One region of the Polaromonas sp. CG_23.6 genome, then DNA from elsewhere that is predicted to be linked to it. Evidence: predicted binding sites of a transcription regulator. Region 1 holds the regulator's gene; the other holds the start of a gene.
What was found. The regulator NrdR, encoded in region 1, represses ribonucleotide reductase genes. The targets are predictions, from matches to a motif close to CACNANATNTNGTG.
Positions count from the first base shown of each region.

Region 2: H4V98_RS18120 (ribonucleoside-diphosphate reductase subunit alpha) is a predicted target of NrdR. The motif match lies at 2,381-2,394, and genes of this name have one in related genera.

Region 1 covers NZ_JARXUY010000001.1:3,146,501-3,153,870, reverse strand. The annotation lists gene H4V98_RS14950 (PilW family protein) at 1-368, opposite strand, end outside; gene pilV (type IV pilus modification protein PilV) at 365-955, opposite strand; gene H4V98_RS14940 (GspH/FimT family pseudopilin) at 975-1,529, opposite strand; gene nrdR (transcriptional regulator NrdR) at 1,617-2,066, opposite strand; gene glyA (serine hydroxymethyltransferase) at 2,194-3,438, opposite strand; ZMP/ZTP riboswitch at 3,498-3,629, opposite strand; gene H4V98_RS14925 (lytic transglycosylase domain-containing protein) at 3,668-4,552, opposite strand; gene H4V98_RS14920 (DUF349 domain-containing protein) at 5,637-7,370, shown strand, end outside.
Region 2 covers NZ_JARXUY010000001.1:3,822,810-3,830,179, reverse strand. The annotation lists gene H4V98_RS18120 (ribonucleoside-diphosphate reductase subunit alpha) at 1-2,237, opposite strand, end outside; gene ampD (1,6-anhydro-N-acetylmuramyl-L-alanine amidase AmpD) at 2,679-3,278, opposite strand; gene H4V98_RS18110 (sigma-54 dependent transcriptional regulator) at 3,265-4,707, opposite strand; gene H4V98_RS18105 (ATP-binding protein) at 4,714-6,327, opposite strand; gene H4V98_RS18100 (PP0621 family protein) at 6,433-6,675, opposite strand; gene ccsA (cytochrome c biogenesis protein CcsA) at 6,672-7,370, opposite strand, start outside.

The DNA.
Region 1 (7,370 bases):
CCTGGGAAAAACTGTGTCAGCGGCGCTTCGAGGGCTGCGGCTTCTGGTACGCGCTGGTAAAGGTTCGACAACTTGGCATTCCCTGGATTGAACAGGGACGCAGCCTGGGGTTGACCGGAAATATCGAAGTCGAAAATGTCGACATAGCCTGCCAAGGAAAGGTCATGCTGCAGCAGCCGCTGGACGATAGAAGCAGGTTCATTGAGTTCTGACTGATTTTCCCGTTGCCTCGCAAGATTGGTACTGTTGAGATAGGCTGTGCCGATAGCAATCAGAATGACCAGTGCTATCGTGAGTGCAACCAGTACCTCGATTAGCGTCATCCCGTTTTGGCGTTGATCAAGCTTGCGGGTTTTTTCGTTTGTCATGGAGTTACCAGCACGGTAAGGCATCGAACACCTCCTACCCGAGGTGCAGGGCAGCCTTGATCGACCGGTACTGGATCGGGATTGGCCGCCGTGCCGACTTCGTTCTGCTGCTTTTCCTGCCACATGACGATCACCTGCCGCGCGGTTCGATCGGTTTCCCCGCCAGCACCTGTGAGTGGGAAAATAGCACCTCGACCGTCAGGCAACGCTTGAAGTGACAAGCGCCAGTCACGCATGTCCTTGACGGCTGACTGTGCTGATGTGCAAGCTGTCGTCAAACCGCAGACAGGGTCAGCAGGTAAGGCAGCCAGTGTTGCAGCTGCATAAGCCTGGGGGGCAAGATAGGTGCTGGTCGGATTGGGTGGAGTAGCGTCGATGACCGCATTGCTGTTTGCCTTGATTTTTTCGGTGATGAATTGAGCCTGCATCACGGCCTGGTTGCGCATCTGTGCGGTTTGCTGATAGCGGGTGGCAGCCAATTGAAGACCAGCCGCACCAAGCAAGCCTATCGCGACGACGAGCATGGTCACCAAAATTTCGATCAGGGTGGCCCCTTGCTGGTTTTTTATGGATGTATTCAGCGTCATTTTGAATACCGTCGTCCGCTTATGCGCCACAGGTTGTGGTTAAATTTAAAAACTGGTCATTGTTGTAGACCCTGAGCCGGCCCGTCCTAGCAATGCATATATATTTGGATAGCGAACTGTCGACAGCTGGAAAGTCTCTCACCATCAAATGAGCTCCTGCAAAGTTGCCAACAGGCAACCCATTGGGCAAAAAGGTAATGGAGCGGGCTGCGTTGATATTTGGGGTAAGGGTCGCTCGGTTCACAGGCAGCGTGTCTTGCAATATGTTGCCACCAACTGCCGTTACGACGATCCAGCCCATCTCATAACCTGAGGCGGTGCAAATAGCCCCATCGCTGCTCGCACAAATAGTTATAGCTAGATTTTGCCGAACGGCCTCGTTGCGCGCGAAATAAAACGACTGAGTCCAATCGTTTACCGAAACCCGAATTCGGTTGCTCACGACCATTGCGTTCCATGATGGTGTGGCCAATGCAGCAATGATTGCCACCATCGTCATCACCACCATAAGTTCGATCAGGGTAAAACCAGAATGGACAGATTTAGTGTGGTGATTTAGGGGCCAGCATTTCATTCTTTCAATATAAAACAAAATTTACATTGCACTGTCGGCATACCGCTGAAAGGTTATTTTCAATAGCTGAGCGGTAACGGGAAAGGGTTACCGCCCTACCTCATCCACCATCGCTTTGAACTCGTCAATATCCTCAAAACTCCGGTACACGCTGGCAAAGCGGATATAGGCAATCTTGTCGAGTTTCTTGAGTTGCTGCATCACCAGTTCGCCCAAGTGGGCCGACGCCACCTCGCGCAGGCCCAGGTTCAGCAGCTTTTCCTCGATCTGTTCGACGGCTGCATCCACTTGCGCGGTGCCGACCGGACGCTTGCGCAGCGCCAGGGTCATGGAGCCAAGAATCTTGCTGCGCTGGTAATCGGTGCGGCGGCCGTCTTTCTTGACGATGGACGGAAAGCTGACGTCGGCGCGCTCATAGGTGGTGAAACGCTTTTCGCAGGCCGCGCACTGGCGGCGGCGGCGAATAAAGTCGGCGTCTTCTGAAATCCGGGTTTCGACGACCTGGGTTTCAAGGTGGCCGCAGAAAGGGCATTTCATTTGTTTAACCCCGATTTATTTGATTAAACTGCCCTTTGGCCTAATGCCAGCGGAGGGCTATAGCTACTGAAAACGTAGCAGTCGTGGATCCCGGCACAGGGCCGAGATGACAGACTCGATAAATCGATCAGCCGTAAACCGGAAACCGGCTTGTCAATGCATGGACCTTGGCGCGAACCGCTTCAATATTGGCCGCATCGCGCGGATTGTCCAGCACGTCAGCGATCAGATTGGCCGTCATGCGCGCTTCCTCATCCTTGAAGCCGCGTGTGGTCATGGCCGGGGTGCCGATGCGCACTCCGCTGGTGACCATCGGCTTTTCCGGGTCGTTTGGAATGGCGTTCTTGTTGATGGTCATGTGGGCGCTGCCCAGCACGGCTTCGGCTTCCTTGCCGGTGATGCCCTTGGCGCGCAAATCCACCAGCATGACGTGGCTTTCGGTCCGGCCACTAACGATGCGCAGGCCGCGCTCGGTCAACGTTTCGGCAACGATCTGGGCGTTCTTCAGGACTTGCTGCTGGTAGGTCTTGAACTCGGGCGTCAGCGCTTCCTTGAAAGCGATGGCTTTGGCTGCAATCACGTGCATCAGCGGGCCGCCCTGCAGGCCAGGGAAGATGGCGCTGTTAATTGCTTTTTCGTGCTGGGCCTTCATCAGGATGATGCCGCCGCGTGGGCCGCGCAGGCTCTTGTGGGTGGTCGAGGTCACGACGTCTGCATACGGCACGGGGTTCGGATAGATGCCAGCGGCAATCAAGCCGGCGTAATGCGCCATGTCCACCAGGAAAATCGCGCCGACGTCCTTGGCGACTTTGGCGAAGCGCTCGAAGTCAATGCGCAGGCTGTAGGCAGATGCGCCTGCAATGATGAGCTTGGGCTTGCTTTCGTGGGCCTTACGCTCCATCGCGTCATAGTCGATTTCTTCCTTGTCGTTCAGGCCGTAGGACACGACGTTGAACCACTTGCCGCTCATGTTCAATGACATGCCATGCGTCAGGTGACCGCCTTCGGCCAGGCTCATGCCCATGATGGTGTCGCCGGGCTTGAGGAAGGCAAGGAAGACGGCTTCGTTGGCAGAAGCGCCGCAATGCGGTTGCACGTTGGCGGCATCGGCACCAAAAATCTGCTTGACGCGGTCAATGGCGAGTTGCTCGGCCACATCGACGTGTTCGCAGCCGCCGTAGTAGCGGCGGCCGGGGTAGCCTTCGGCGTATTTATTGGTCAGTTGCGAGCCTTGCGCGGCCATGACGGCAGGCGAGGCGTAATTTTCACTGGCGATCAGTTCGATGTGATGCTCTTGGCGGGCGTTTTCAGCCTCGATGGCAGCAAAAATTTCAGGATCGGTCTGTTCGATGAGAATATTGCGGTGGTACATGGCAGTCCTTCAAGACTTTGGTTCCTTGTCCTTTGGCTTTGATGCAAAGCAAAGGAAGCAAGGGCTGCCCAGGCGAACGGCTAAACGCTTTTTGGCCCAATGGCCGCAAACGGTGCGCTTCCCCGTGGTGTCCCACGTCCGCATCAATGGTTGTAAAACCTGGATGCCTATCGCCAGTCGCGCACCGCGCTAGTGTAGCGTAGCGTGTCCGGCCGACACGTTAAGGGCTTTACGATTCGTCCAATTGCACCATGTCCTGTGCGGGTTTGCGCTCAGCAGGAAAGGACACAGACGTGGTTTGCGCAGGGGCTGGTGTTGCCACAAAACGCGGTGCAGTCGTTGGTGGGCGCTGGCCGCCCACCACAGCCAGCAGTCGGGCACGTTCGGCCATGACCTTGTTGGCATAGCCGCCATCGCTTTCAAGGTTGGCAGCGCCAACATAGTATTTCAGTCCTCCTTCGATGGAACCAGCGCGCGTGATGCACTCCTGCAGCACCTTGACACCAACACGCAGGTTGGCCACCGGATCAAAGGCGGCGAGCCGGCCGCCGATCTTGGCATATTTGTCATGGTGAATCTGCGTCATTACCTGCATCAGGCCCTGGGCGCCGACCGGGCTTTGTGCAAATGGGTTAAAGCCCGATTCAATCGCCATGATCGCCAGGATCAAGGTCGGATCAAGCTTGACCTTGTGGCCAATATCGAAAGCTTCAGCCACCAATGTTCCGACGGGTTCCTGCGCCACCGAATACTTCTTGCTGATCCATAAAGCGACTGCCGCCTGTTGGCTGGAAAGAACCTTTGGCTTGTCGGCAGGTGAAGGTTCGGCCGTAGCCTGTTGTGCGGGCACGATGCTTTCGGATTCCACCGCAGTGCCGCGCCGCTCCTGCAGCCAGGCCATCAGCTTGACTTCGCTTGTGTCGCGCAGATCGGGTCGGGCCATCAGCGTGACAACGGCAAAGACAACGGCCAGGCCCAAAAGGGCAAAGCTGCTGTGCGTAATCACAAAAAATCCGCGGGCAATGTCGTCGGCAACTGTTCCAAAGCTGCTTTTCAAATTACTCAGACAAGTCTTGACGTTGAAATCAAAACGGTTATTCGCTAGCGCTGTCATAGCACTCCTTTCTTTGCATGCAAACCTTTTGAGGCGGAGCAGGCTTTGATCGGGTCGCCATCAAACCATGCAGCTGTCTGCAGGTTGTTGACCCTCGAGGATGCTGCCTGGAAAGGCAGCGCGTTCGGGTAAGCCCTTGCTTTGCAGGACTTGGTCGCATTCTAATTACGCGTTAAATAACCTGTCAATCATAAAGATTTACTTCAATATATGAAAAAATGTTTAAAAAAGACCTTTTTTGTCGAAAATCTCGTTATTTTCCGAATTCGAGCGTTTCTTTGCAATGCTTGCTTCATGTAACGTCTTGTGCTGATCGGTTGGAGATTTTTTGAAAAGGACCCAAAATGATCCAAAGAAAATCTCAATCAATTCGGTTTACGTGATTGAAAACTTAGACTTGCCGTTGTAAAGCGATGGTTTTAATCTTCACTTGTCCGGGTTTTCGGACGCCAACCGGGTAACCAATCCCGGTAATGCCTGGAAGCAATCACTTGCTTCCATCGCACTGGGGACGATTCATCTCTCCTTTTGCGTAGCCAGATGGCATGGGTTTTATGCCCGCCATCAACCCCGGTCAGTCATGCTGACCGGGGTTTTTTTATATTGATTTCTTTCGGCATGCAATTCTGCGCGGCCAAACTGTCTGAACATTTTTTGTTCTTGGGCCAGTTCGGTGCTTCATTCACTTCGCTGACATCAACGTGTGACCTGTACTGCGGGAGCTTGTCTGCTTCTTCGCAAAGTGCAAGATGGTCAAGAAACACTTGGTTTTTAGTGATTTGCCGCCTTCCGGCTGTTTTGAGAACTGCCCGGACCAAGCCGCCAGACGCAAAATGGACACCGTACACCGAACTTAATTTGGCAATGCCATAAAAACAGCGAAAATACGTGGATTGCTTTAATGTCTAAAGTTGTAGGTAGCCAGGCCTTGCAAGCCACAAACCAAATTTTTCTTCGCTGACAGAACTTCCTGCTCTTCGCCCCTTGAGTCTTGACGCTGCCGGCAGGCACGCCCGTCGGGGGCTTTGAATGCGTGGCGCAGGTGCTGTTGCTGGCGGCTTTTTTTCCGAAACGATTGTTAACTATGCTGCGCTTTCCCTTGTCCAAATCTTCCAAAGCCGACGCCACGCCGGCCGCCGCCGTGAAAACCGGCACTGCCAAAACCGCCAAAACCGCAGAAGCCCATCCGCTGGATGGCCTGACCGGCGGCGCTTTTTCAGCCTCCACCTCGGGCGAGCGGGCTTCCCGCATCCGTCAGTGGCTGACCACCGATCCCAGCGTCGAGCAGATGGCCGAGGTGTACAAAGACCTGGCCAACCGCGACAAGGGCGCGGCCAAGCCTTTGAAGGAAAAGCTTGACGAAGCCCGGCGCAGCAAAGGCCAGGAAGCTGTCGCCGCCGAATGGGCTGAAAAAGCCCAGGCGCTGCTGGCGTTGCCCAAGCTCAACCTGGCCAATGCCCTGGCCTGGCAGCGCGACGCCGCCAAAGCCGGTGCGCCTCTGTCCAAAGAGCCGCTGGCCGGACTGAAGGTGCAGCTCGCCGAGCGCGTCAAGACGATTGAAGACCTGCAGCACCGCACCCAGGTGCAACGCGAAGCCGCCGTGTTGATCGCCCAGCGCATTGAAGTGCTGTCGATCAAGCCGTGGCGCGACGCCGAGTCCGTGCTTGAAACGCTGCGCACCGACGTGGCGCACTGGCAGGCACAGGCTGACGAAGTGGCGCAGGACGCCAATTGGGCCAGCGTCGATGCCAAGTTCCCGCCGCTGCTCGACGCCTCGCGCGGCCAGTTGCTGGCGGTCTGGGATGCGTTTCAAAGCGCCCTGGCCGTGGCCATGAAGGCTGCTGAAGACAGCGCTGCGCCGCTGCCTACCGTGCCGGTCTGGGCCGACGAGCTGCGCGCCGCGCGCGGCCTGCCAACTTTGAAATCCGAGCAGCAGGGCGCTGCCGACGCCGGCCAGCCTGCCCGCGCGCCCAAGACCCGGATGGACCCGGCCGCGCTGAACGACCTGCGCGCCAAGTCCTCCGCCTTCGTGCAGCAGGCCCTCGCCAGGCTGGAACACGAAGTCACCGAAGGCCACGGCAAGTCCACGCCCAAGGTGGCCGCCGAGCTGCGCCAGGCGCTGAAGGACAACATCCGCAACATCGACAGCAAGCTGGAAGCCGCCGCGCATGCCGCGCTGACCGCTGCTGGCGAACTCGAAGGCTGGCAGCGCTGGCGTGCCGACCAGATCCGCGAGGAACTGGTCGTAAAGGCCGAGGCATTGCTCGTCAAGCCACTCGGCGGTCGCAAGCAACAGGACGCGCTGCGCCACATGCGCGAGCAATGGAAGACCAGCGACCAGGGCGGCACGCCCAACCACGCGCTGTGGAAGCGTTTTGACGATGCCTGCAACGAAGCGCACAAGGTCGTCGAAGCCTGGCTGGAAAAGGTCAAGGAACAGGCCGAAGCCCAGAAGGCTCAGCGTCAGGCGCTGATCGACGAAGTGCTGGCCTGGGCCGAAGCCCACAAGGACAACAGCGACTGGAAGATGCACATTCGCAGCCTGAACGGCTTTGTCGAAAAATGGCGCGAAGCCGGCCACTTGGGCGACAAGGCGTTCGCCGAAATCCAGCCGCTCTGGAAAGCCGCCATGGACCAGGCCGACGCCGGCCTGACCGCCGCCCGAGGCGCGAGCCTGGCGCGCCGCCGCGCGATGATTGAGGAAGCACAAGCATTGGGCGCCGAGCCGCAGCTGCGAATCGACGCCGTGAAGTCGCTGCAGCAGCGCTGGCAGCATGAGGCGCAAAGCGTGCCGATCGAGCGCAAGCAGGAGCAAAAG
Region 2 (7,370 bases), 680 kb from region 1:
GCGTCCCAGTCGAGCGTGGAGGAGCGGTCCACTTCGACATAGCCGCCGCGTTCATTTGCCAGCATGTCGAGCGTGTCGAGCGGCAGGATGCCCTTGTCCCACAGCGAACCCTTGTAGCTCGCGTACTGGCCGCGTTCCCTGGCCAGTTCGGTCGAGGCCCAGTAGGCGTGGTAGCAGATCGCTTCCATCGACGTGTCGGCAAACTCAACGGCAGCCTGCGACGCGTAGGGCACGCGCAGCTCATACAGGCAGTCCTGGAAACCCATCAGCCCCAGACCGACCGGGCGATGCTGCAGATTGGAATGGCGGGCCTTTTCAACGGCGTAGTAGTTGATGTCAATCACGTTGTCCAGCATGCGCATGGCCGTGGTGATGGTTTTTTTCAGCTTGTCATGGTCGAGTGCGCCGTCTTTCAGGTGCTGGACCAGGTTGATCGAGCCTAGGTTGCAGACAGCGGTTTCTGTTTCGCTGGTATTGAGCGTGATTTCGGTGCACAAATTGGACGAATGCACGACACCGGCATGCTGCTGGGGCGAGCGGATGTTGCAGGCGTCCTTGAAGGTGATCCACGGATGACCGGTTTCAAACAGCATCGACAGCATCTTGCGCCACATGTCAGTGGCCTGCAGCTTGCGCGACGGCTTGAGTTCGCCGCGCTCGGCGCGTGCTTCGTAGGCAACGTAGGCCTTTTCAAATTCCTGACCGTACTTGTCGTGCAGGTCAGGCGTGTCGGAGGGCGAAAACAGCGTCCAGCTGCCTTTTTCCATCACGCGGCGCATGAACAGGTCGGGAATCCAGTTGGACGTGTTCATGTCGTGCGTGCGGCGGCGATCGTCGCCGGTGTTCTTGCGCAGTTCCAGGAATTCCTCGATGTCCAGGTGCCAGGTTTCCAGGTAGGCGCAGACCGCACCTTTACGCTTGCCGCCCTGGTTGACTGCCACGGCGGTGTCATTGACCACTTTCAGGAAGGGCACAACGCCTTGCGATTCGCCGTTGGTGCCCTTGATGTGGGCGCCCATGGCGCGCACGGGCGTCCAGTCGTTGCCCAGGCCGCCGGCAAACTTGGACAGCAGCGCGTTTTCCTTGATGGCGTCGTAGATGCCGCCCAGGTCGTCGGCCACGGTGGTCAGGTAGCACGACGACAGCTGCGAGCGCAGCGTTCCGGCGTTGAACAACGTCGGTGTGCTCGACATGAAGTCGAACGACGACAGTATTTCGTAGAACTCGATGGCGCGCTCTTCGCGGTTTTGCTCATTGAGTGACAAGCCCATGGCCACGCGCATGAAGAATGCTTGCGGCAACTCGATTCGCTGCTTGCGAACATGCAGAAAGTAGCGGTCAAAAAGTGTTTGCAGGCCAAGGTAGTCAAACTGCAGGTCGCGTTCGGGCTTGAGCGCTGCCCCCAGGCGGGCCAGGTCGAACTGCTGGAGCTTTTCGTCGAGCAACTCGTTCTTCACGCCCTTGGCGATAAATTCCGGGAAATAGGTGACGTATCGGCTTGCCATGGCTTCATGGCTGATTTCCTCGCCCAGGACCTCCTTGCGGATGGTGTGCAGCAGCAGGCGCGCGGTGGCATAGGTGTAGTCCGGGTCTTTTTCGATCAGCGTGCGGGCAGCCAGGATGGACGCTTTGTAAACCTCTTCAATGGGCACGCCGTCGTACAGGTTGCGCATGGTTTCCGAAACAATCGGGTCAGGCTTGACGTCGCTACCCAAGTTGGCGCACGAGGCTTCAATCAGTGCTTGCAGGTTGCGAATGTCCAGTGCCACCCTTTTCCCGCCATCTGTGACATGCAGCAGCGGCGCTGCGGGCGCCTGGTTTTGCAGTTGTTTGGCGCGTTCCTGATTGTGCTTTTCGCGGTACAGCACATAGGCGCGGGCGATTTCGTGGTGACCACCACGCATCAGGCCGAGTTCTGCCTGATCCTGCACATCCTCGATGTGGAACGTGCCGCCGCTGGGGCGCGAGCGCATCAGGGCGCGAACCACGGCCTGGGTCAGGGTATCGACCGTTTCACGCACGCTGGCCGATGCCGCGCCTTGCGTGCCATGGACCGCCAGAAAAGCCTTCATCATGGCCACGGCGATCTTGTGCGGCTCAAATGCCACGACCGAGCCGTTGCGGCGAATGATCTGGTAGTTGGCAAGTGCTCCGCCAATGGGCAACTCGGTATTCCGAGCAGAGCTGCCGACGGGATCGCTGGATGAACTAGGCACGGCGTAGGGTGCTGTTTGCATGATTTCCTCTGAATTTGTTGTGGTGAGCAAGTGATGTGCGGGATCAGTAAAGAAGAAGAAGCTTGTCGAAAATCAGTGTTTGAAAGGACTGATTTTTTCTTCAATTCCGTGTCAAGGCCAAAATGGGCCAATGGATGGTTAGGCACTATACCTAGTGTCTGAAGCCGCTGCAACCACTACAGGTAGTGTATCGCTGCTGGGTGTTGTCGATATCCAACCTGGCTTTTTTATTGTTTCTTGACAGATTCCCATTGCGTTTGTTTTTCGTAAAACAGTGTGCAGGCCTGATGAAATCAGGCTTTTCGACAGCAGGGCAAGCACTGGCGCGGCTTTGCGCCGGTTTTGGGTTGTAGACGCTTGCAAAGCCTCAGCAGGCAGGGCCTGCAAAAGAGTCGCATCGGACACGCGCAAGGACACAGAATCGCTAAAAGGAAAATATCCTCAAGCAATCTGGGGGAAATACCGATTGGGCAATGCCAGGGAATCTTGTAGCAAGCGCCAGTCAAAGCCGGACCCAGGATCAAATTTTCGCCCCGGCGCAACATGCTCATGTCCGGCGATATACGCCACCGGGTAGGCTTGAAGAAGCGCTGCGCACAGGCTGGCAAGTGTTTCGTATTGAGGCGCTTCAAAAGTGCCTCCTTCCAGTCCTTCGAGCTCAATGCCAACGGAGTCGTCATTGCATTGGTTTCGTCCCCGGTAAGCGGAGTGGCCGGCATGCCAGGCGCGGTCGTCACAGCTGACAAATTGCCAAAGTGCGCCAGTGCGGCTGATGAAAAAGTGCGCCGAGACCTCAAGTCCCCGGATGCCCTGGAAGTAGGGATGCGCGTCCCAGTCGAGCTGGTTGGTGAACAGGCGCTGCACATTGCCGTTGCCGAATTCCCCCGGCGGCAGGCTGATCGAGTGAATCACGACCAAATCAATTGACCCTCCAGCAGGACGCTGATTGACGTTCGGCGACGCCATCACCCTCGCGTGCCGATACCAGCCGTGCTGCCACAAGCTGGTGTCCGGCAACAGGCTTGCTTCAGGCAAGGTCATCGAGGGCTTCAGTCGTATCGTCGTGGCCTGGCGTGATGATTCCCAGGCGGGCAATGCGGTAGCGGATCTGGCGCAGACTCAGGCCCAGCCGGATGGCAGCCGCCGTGCGGTTGAAGCCGGTTTCCTGCAATACCTTGACCAGGATGCTTCGTTCCTGCTGGTCCAGAAAGTTCTGGAGATTTTCCGGAACGACAACCGACTGCTCGGGTGGCGTGTCAAGCTGCGTCAGATTGTCTTCACCCAAGGCAACAGCCCGGTGCAAAATATTTTCCAGTTCACGGACATTGCCATTGAGTGGCAGCGAACGCAGATGGGTGAGCATGGCAGGATTCAGCTGGGGCATGTCCAGGCTTGACTCCTGGCAGATTCTGGCCAGCAGGGCGTTGCAAAGCGCTGGCAGATCCTCCAGTCGTTCGCGCAGCGGCGGCACCATGATCTCGATCACATTGAGCCGGTAATACAGGTCTTGACGAAAACTGCCAACTTCGACCCCTGATGCCAGGTCCTTGTGGGTGGCGCTGACGATGCGCACATCGACCATGTCCTCTTGCGGCGAGCCCAGCGGTCGCACGGTGCGCTCCTGGATTGCTCTGAGCAGCTTGGACTGCATGGCCAGCGGCAGGTCGCCAATTTCGTCGAGAAACAGCGTTCCGCCCTTGGCTGCCTGAAAGTAGCCCAGCCGGTCCTGCGACGAACCGGTATAGGCACCCTTGCGTGCGCCAAAGAACTCGGCTTCGAGCAGGTTTTCGGGAATCGCACCGCAATTGACAGCCACAAAAGGGTGGGCTGCGCGGTGACTGCAACCATGCACGGCACGCGCCACCAGTTCCTTGCCTGTGCCGGATTCGCCACGGATCAGCACTGGCGCCATACTGCCGGCGACCTTCACAATACGCGATTTCACGGCTTGCATCACGGGCGATTCGCCAACCAGCTTTTGCAGGATGGCCGCCGGGTCAGCCGGTTTTCCAGGCGCTGGGGGCGCAGCGCCGGCCATCGCACTGCGGCTATCGGTCTTGGCCAGTGCCGGGTTGATGTTTCGGGTTTCCTGCACGGCTGATGCCACCACACTGCGGAACTGCTTGAGATCCACCGGTTTGGTGAGATAGTCGAAAGCACCGGCCTTCAGTGCCTCTACTGCATTTTTAGCCGAACCGTGCGCCGTGATGACCACGCAGCGTTCTGCGCGTTGCTGTTGGGCCAGTTCGCGCAGCAGTTCAAGCCCCAGCCCGTCAGGCAGGCGCATGTCTGTGATCACCGCATCAAACCGGGCGCCTTCTAGATGTTCACGAGCCTGTTGAAGCGTGCCGGCGGCTTCTACGTGGTAGCCCTGCCGAAGCAGCGTCAGCTCGTACAGTGTGCGCAAGTCGGGCTCGTCATCAATGATCAGGATGCGGGCGGGTGAGGGTGAGGGTGCTTGCGAATTCATGATTTTTTAGACAAGGACAGAAGCCATGCTCGACAGCTCGGTACGCCGGCGCTCTAAATCAGGCCGGAACATGACAAAAAACTCATTGCCCTGGACATGCTCCCGCAGCACCCGTTGGTAACCAATCTGGGCGCCATAGCGTTCGCACAGTTCGCGGCAAATATACAGGCCCAGCCCGGTGGAGCGGCTTTCGGACGAGAAAAAAGGCTCGAACAGATGCGCCTGGACGCTTTCCTCCAGCGTCTGTCCATCGCTCCAGAACGCAAGCCTGGCTTGGCCTGGTGCCACCAGCTGTGTGCTGACTTCAAGCCCCTGGGTTGCGCCACTGGTGTAGCGCAGTGCGTTATCGAGCAGGTTGAGCATCAGGCGTCGCAAATGGTCGTCGTCAAACCCGACTTCCGTATTTTCGCAGTCAGTGCAGATACGCAATTGTCCGTTAACCGCATTTTGCCGGACCCAGTCATTCGCAATGCGCATTACCGCTTCATCAAGCCGCAGACTGGTGGTTTGCGGTGCCGGAATTTCCTGCTGCGCACGCGAGATATCCAGTATTTCATCAACGATTTTTGCCAGACGCTTGGCATTTTGACCAACGATGTCGGTGAGCTGGCGCTGATCGGCCGCTTGCAGGTCTTCTTCAAGCAGTGCATTGGCCTGTGTGATGGCGGCCAGCGGATTGCGAATTTCATGCGCCACCGCCGTAGACATGCGCCCCATGGCGGCCAGCTTCTCGATACGAACGCGTGCCTCCATTTCGCGCAGGTCTTCCAGAAACATCACGCACAGGCTTTCATGTGAACCGTCCCTTGAATCAGTCAAGCGCGAACGAACCTGCAGCCGTCGGGTGCTCAGGCCTGAATGGACGAGATTGATGTTGCTTTCTTGCACCGAATGTTGCGCAAAAGTATGCTGCATCAGCTCGACCAGGGGTTGCCAGGCTGTGTGAGCTGCCAGTCTGAATGGCGCTGGGTAAGAGGTTTCCTGTGCTGCCAGCAATCGTCGTGCCGCAGGGTTGGCGGAGCGTACGAAGCCGTTGCCATCCATGACAAGGACACCTTCTGCGAGTGTGGCAACCACCAGTTCATTGACCTGTATCTGCATGCGGGCAGCCGACTGGCTTTCCCTGGTCAGTTTTTCTTCCCGCGCCAGCCGCATGGCCAGCTGGTTGGCAAGCAGTGCCACAAGAAAAAATCCGGAGCCGCTCAAGGCTGCCTGCAAAAGCGCGGCATTGACTTCACCACCGCTTGGCACAGAACGCCATGCGGCGTCGGCCAGCAACAGCAGCGTCACGCTGGCTGCCGTGCCAAAAGCCAGCACGATGGGGCCAAGCACCGAGGCCAGCAACACCGGCAGTGCAAACAACGGGGTGTAATTCAGTGCGCTTGCCTGAAAAAAGTTGAGCAGCGAAAACGCCATGACATCCACGCCGATGGTCAATACCCAGAGCGCGTCAAACGTACAGCCCTGCGGACGGGGATGCGCCCAGAAACGAACGGCGAGTGTTGCGCCGAGATAGACAATACAGATGGCCTGCGTCCAGTGGTTCAACGGCGTACCCAGTGCCTGAAGCGCTTCCTGCAAAATGACCAGTACGGATGCGATGGCAATTCGGGCGTTCATGAACACACCCCAGAGACGTCTGAAGGAGCCTGGCGCGGTTTCCGGTTTCCAGGCGCCCGCCGCGCTTTTGACTGTGTTGCGCCAGAACAGTGCTGGCCGTCTCATCTAGGCTTTGGCTTCACGGCGATGCGCCTCACTGCAGTAAAAGCCGTCACGCCCGATCAGCGCTTCCGACTTGGGCAGGTGAATATGGCAAACACCGCAGGCAACCATTTCCGTCGCTTTTTTTTCTTCTGAAGACTTGCTGGGCGCACGACCCGGCGGCGCTGCCTTTTTTTGACTCGGCCGGCCGCTGCGCCAGATCCAAAAAACCACCAGTATCAGGAGAATGACGAGCAAATACTTCATGGCCGCCTCAGGATGACTTCAAGTACAAAGCGCGAGCCGGCATAGCTGAGCAGCAACAGCCCGGCGCCCAGGTAGAGCACGCGAACGGCCTTCAGGCCGCGCCAGCCCAGCCGCGCGCGCCCAATCAGCAAGCCTGCAATGACGGCCCACGCCAGCAGCGAAAAAATTGTCTTGTGGTCCCACTTCCAGCCCAAGCCAGGGCCATACAGGGTTTCGGCAAACAGCCAGCCCACCAGCAACGTGGCTGACAGCAATACGAAGCCGGCTTCAACAAAGCGAAAGGTCAGTCGTTCCAGTGTGAGCAGGGGAACACCGGTGTCACTTTGCGCGGCCTGGCGGATGGCGCGCTCGGCCCGCACCATCAGCCAGCCATGCACGACCGCTGCCGCAAACAGGCCGTAGGAAGCGATACCCAGGGCCCAGTGCAAAGGCAGGAAAGGCGAGGCGATCACATGGTAGGAGGTACCAGGGAAAAATACCGACAGCATGACGGTGGCGCTGCCCAGTGCGGCCAGCGCCCAATGCGCCTGAAGCTGCGGAAACAGCCTGCGTTCCACCGCATACACCGTCAGCACCAACCAGACCGTCATCGACAGCGCCGGGGCAAAACCAAAGCGTGGCGGCGTGCCCAGCAGGGCTTCGACCAGTGTCAGCGCATGCAGCCCCCAGGCTGCCAGCAGGAGGGCGCGCAATGG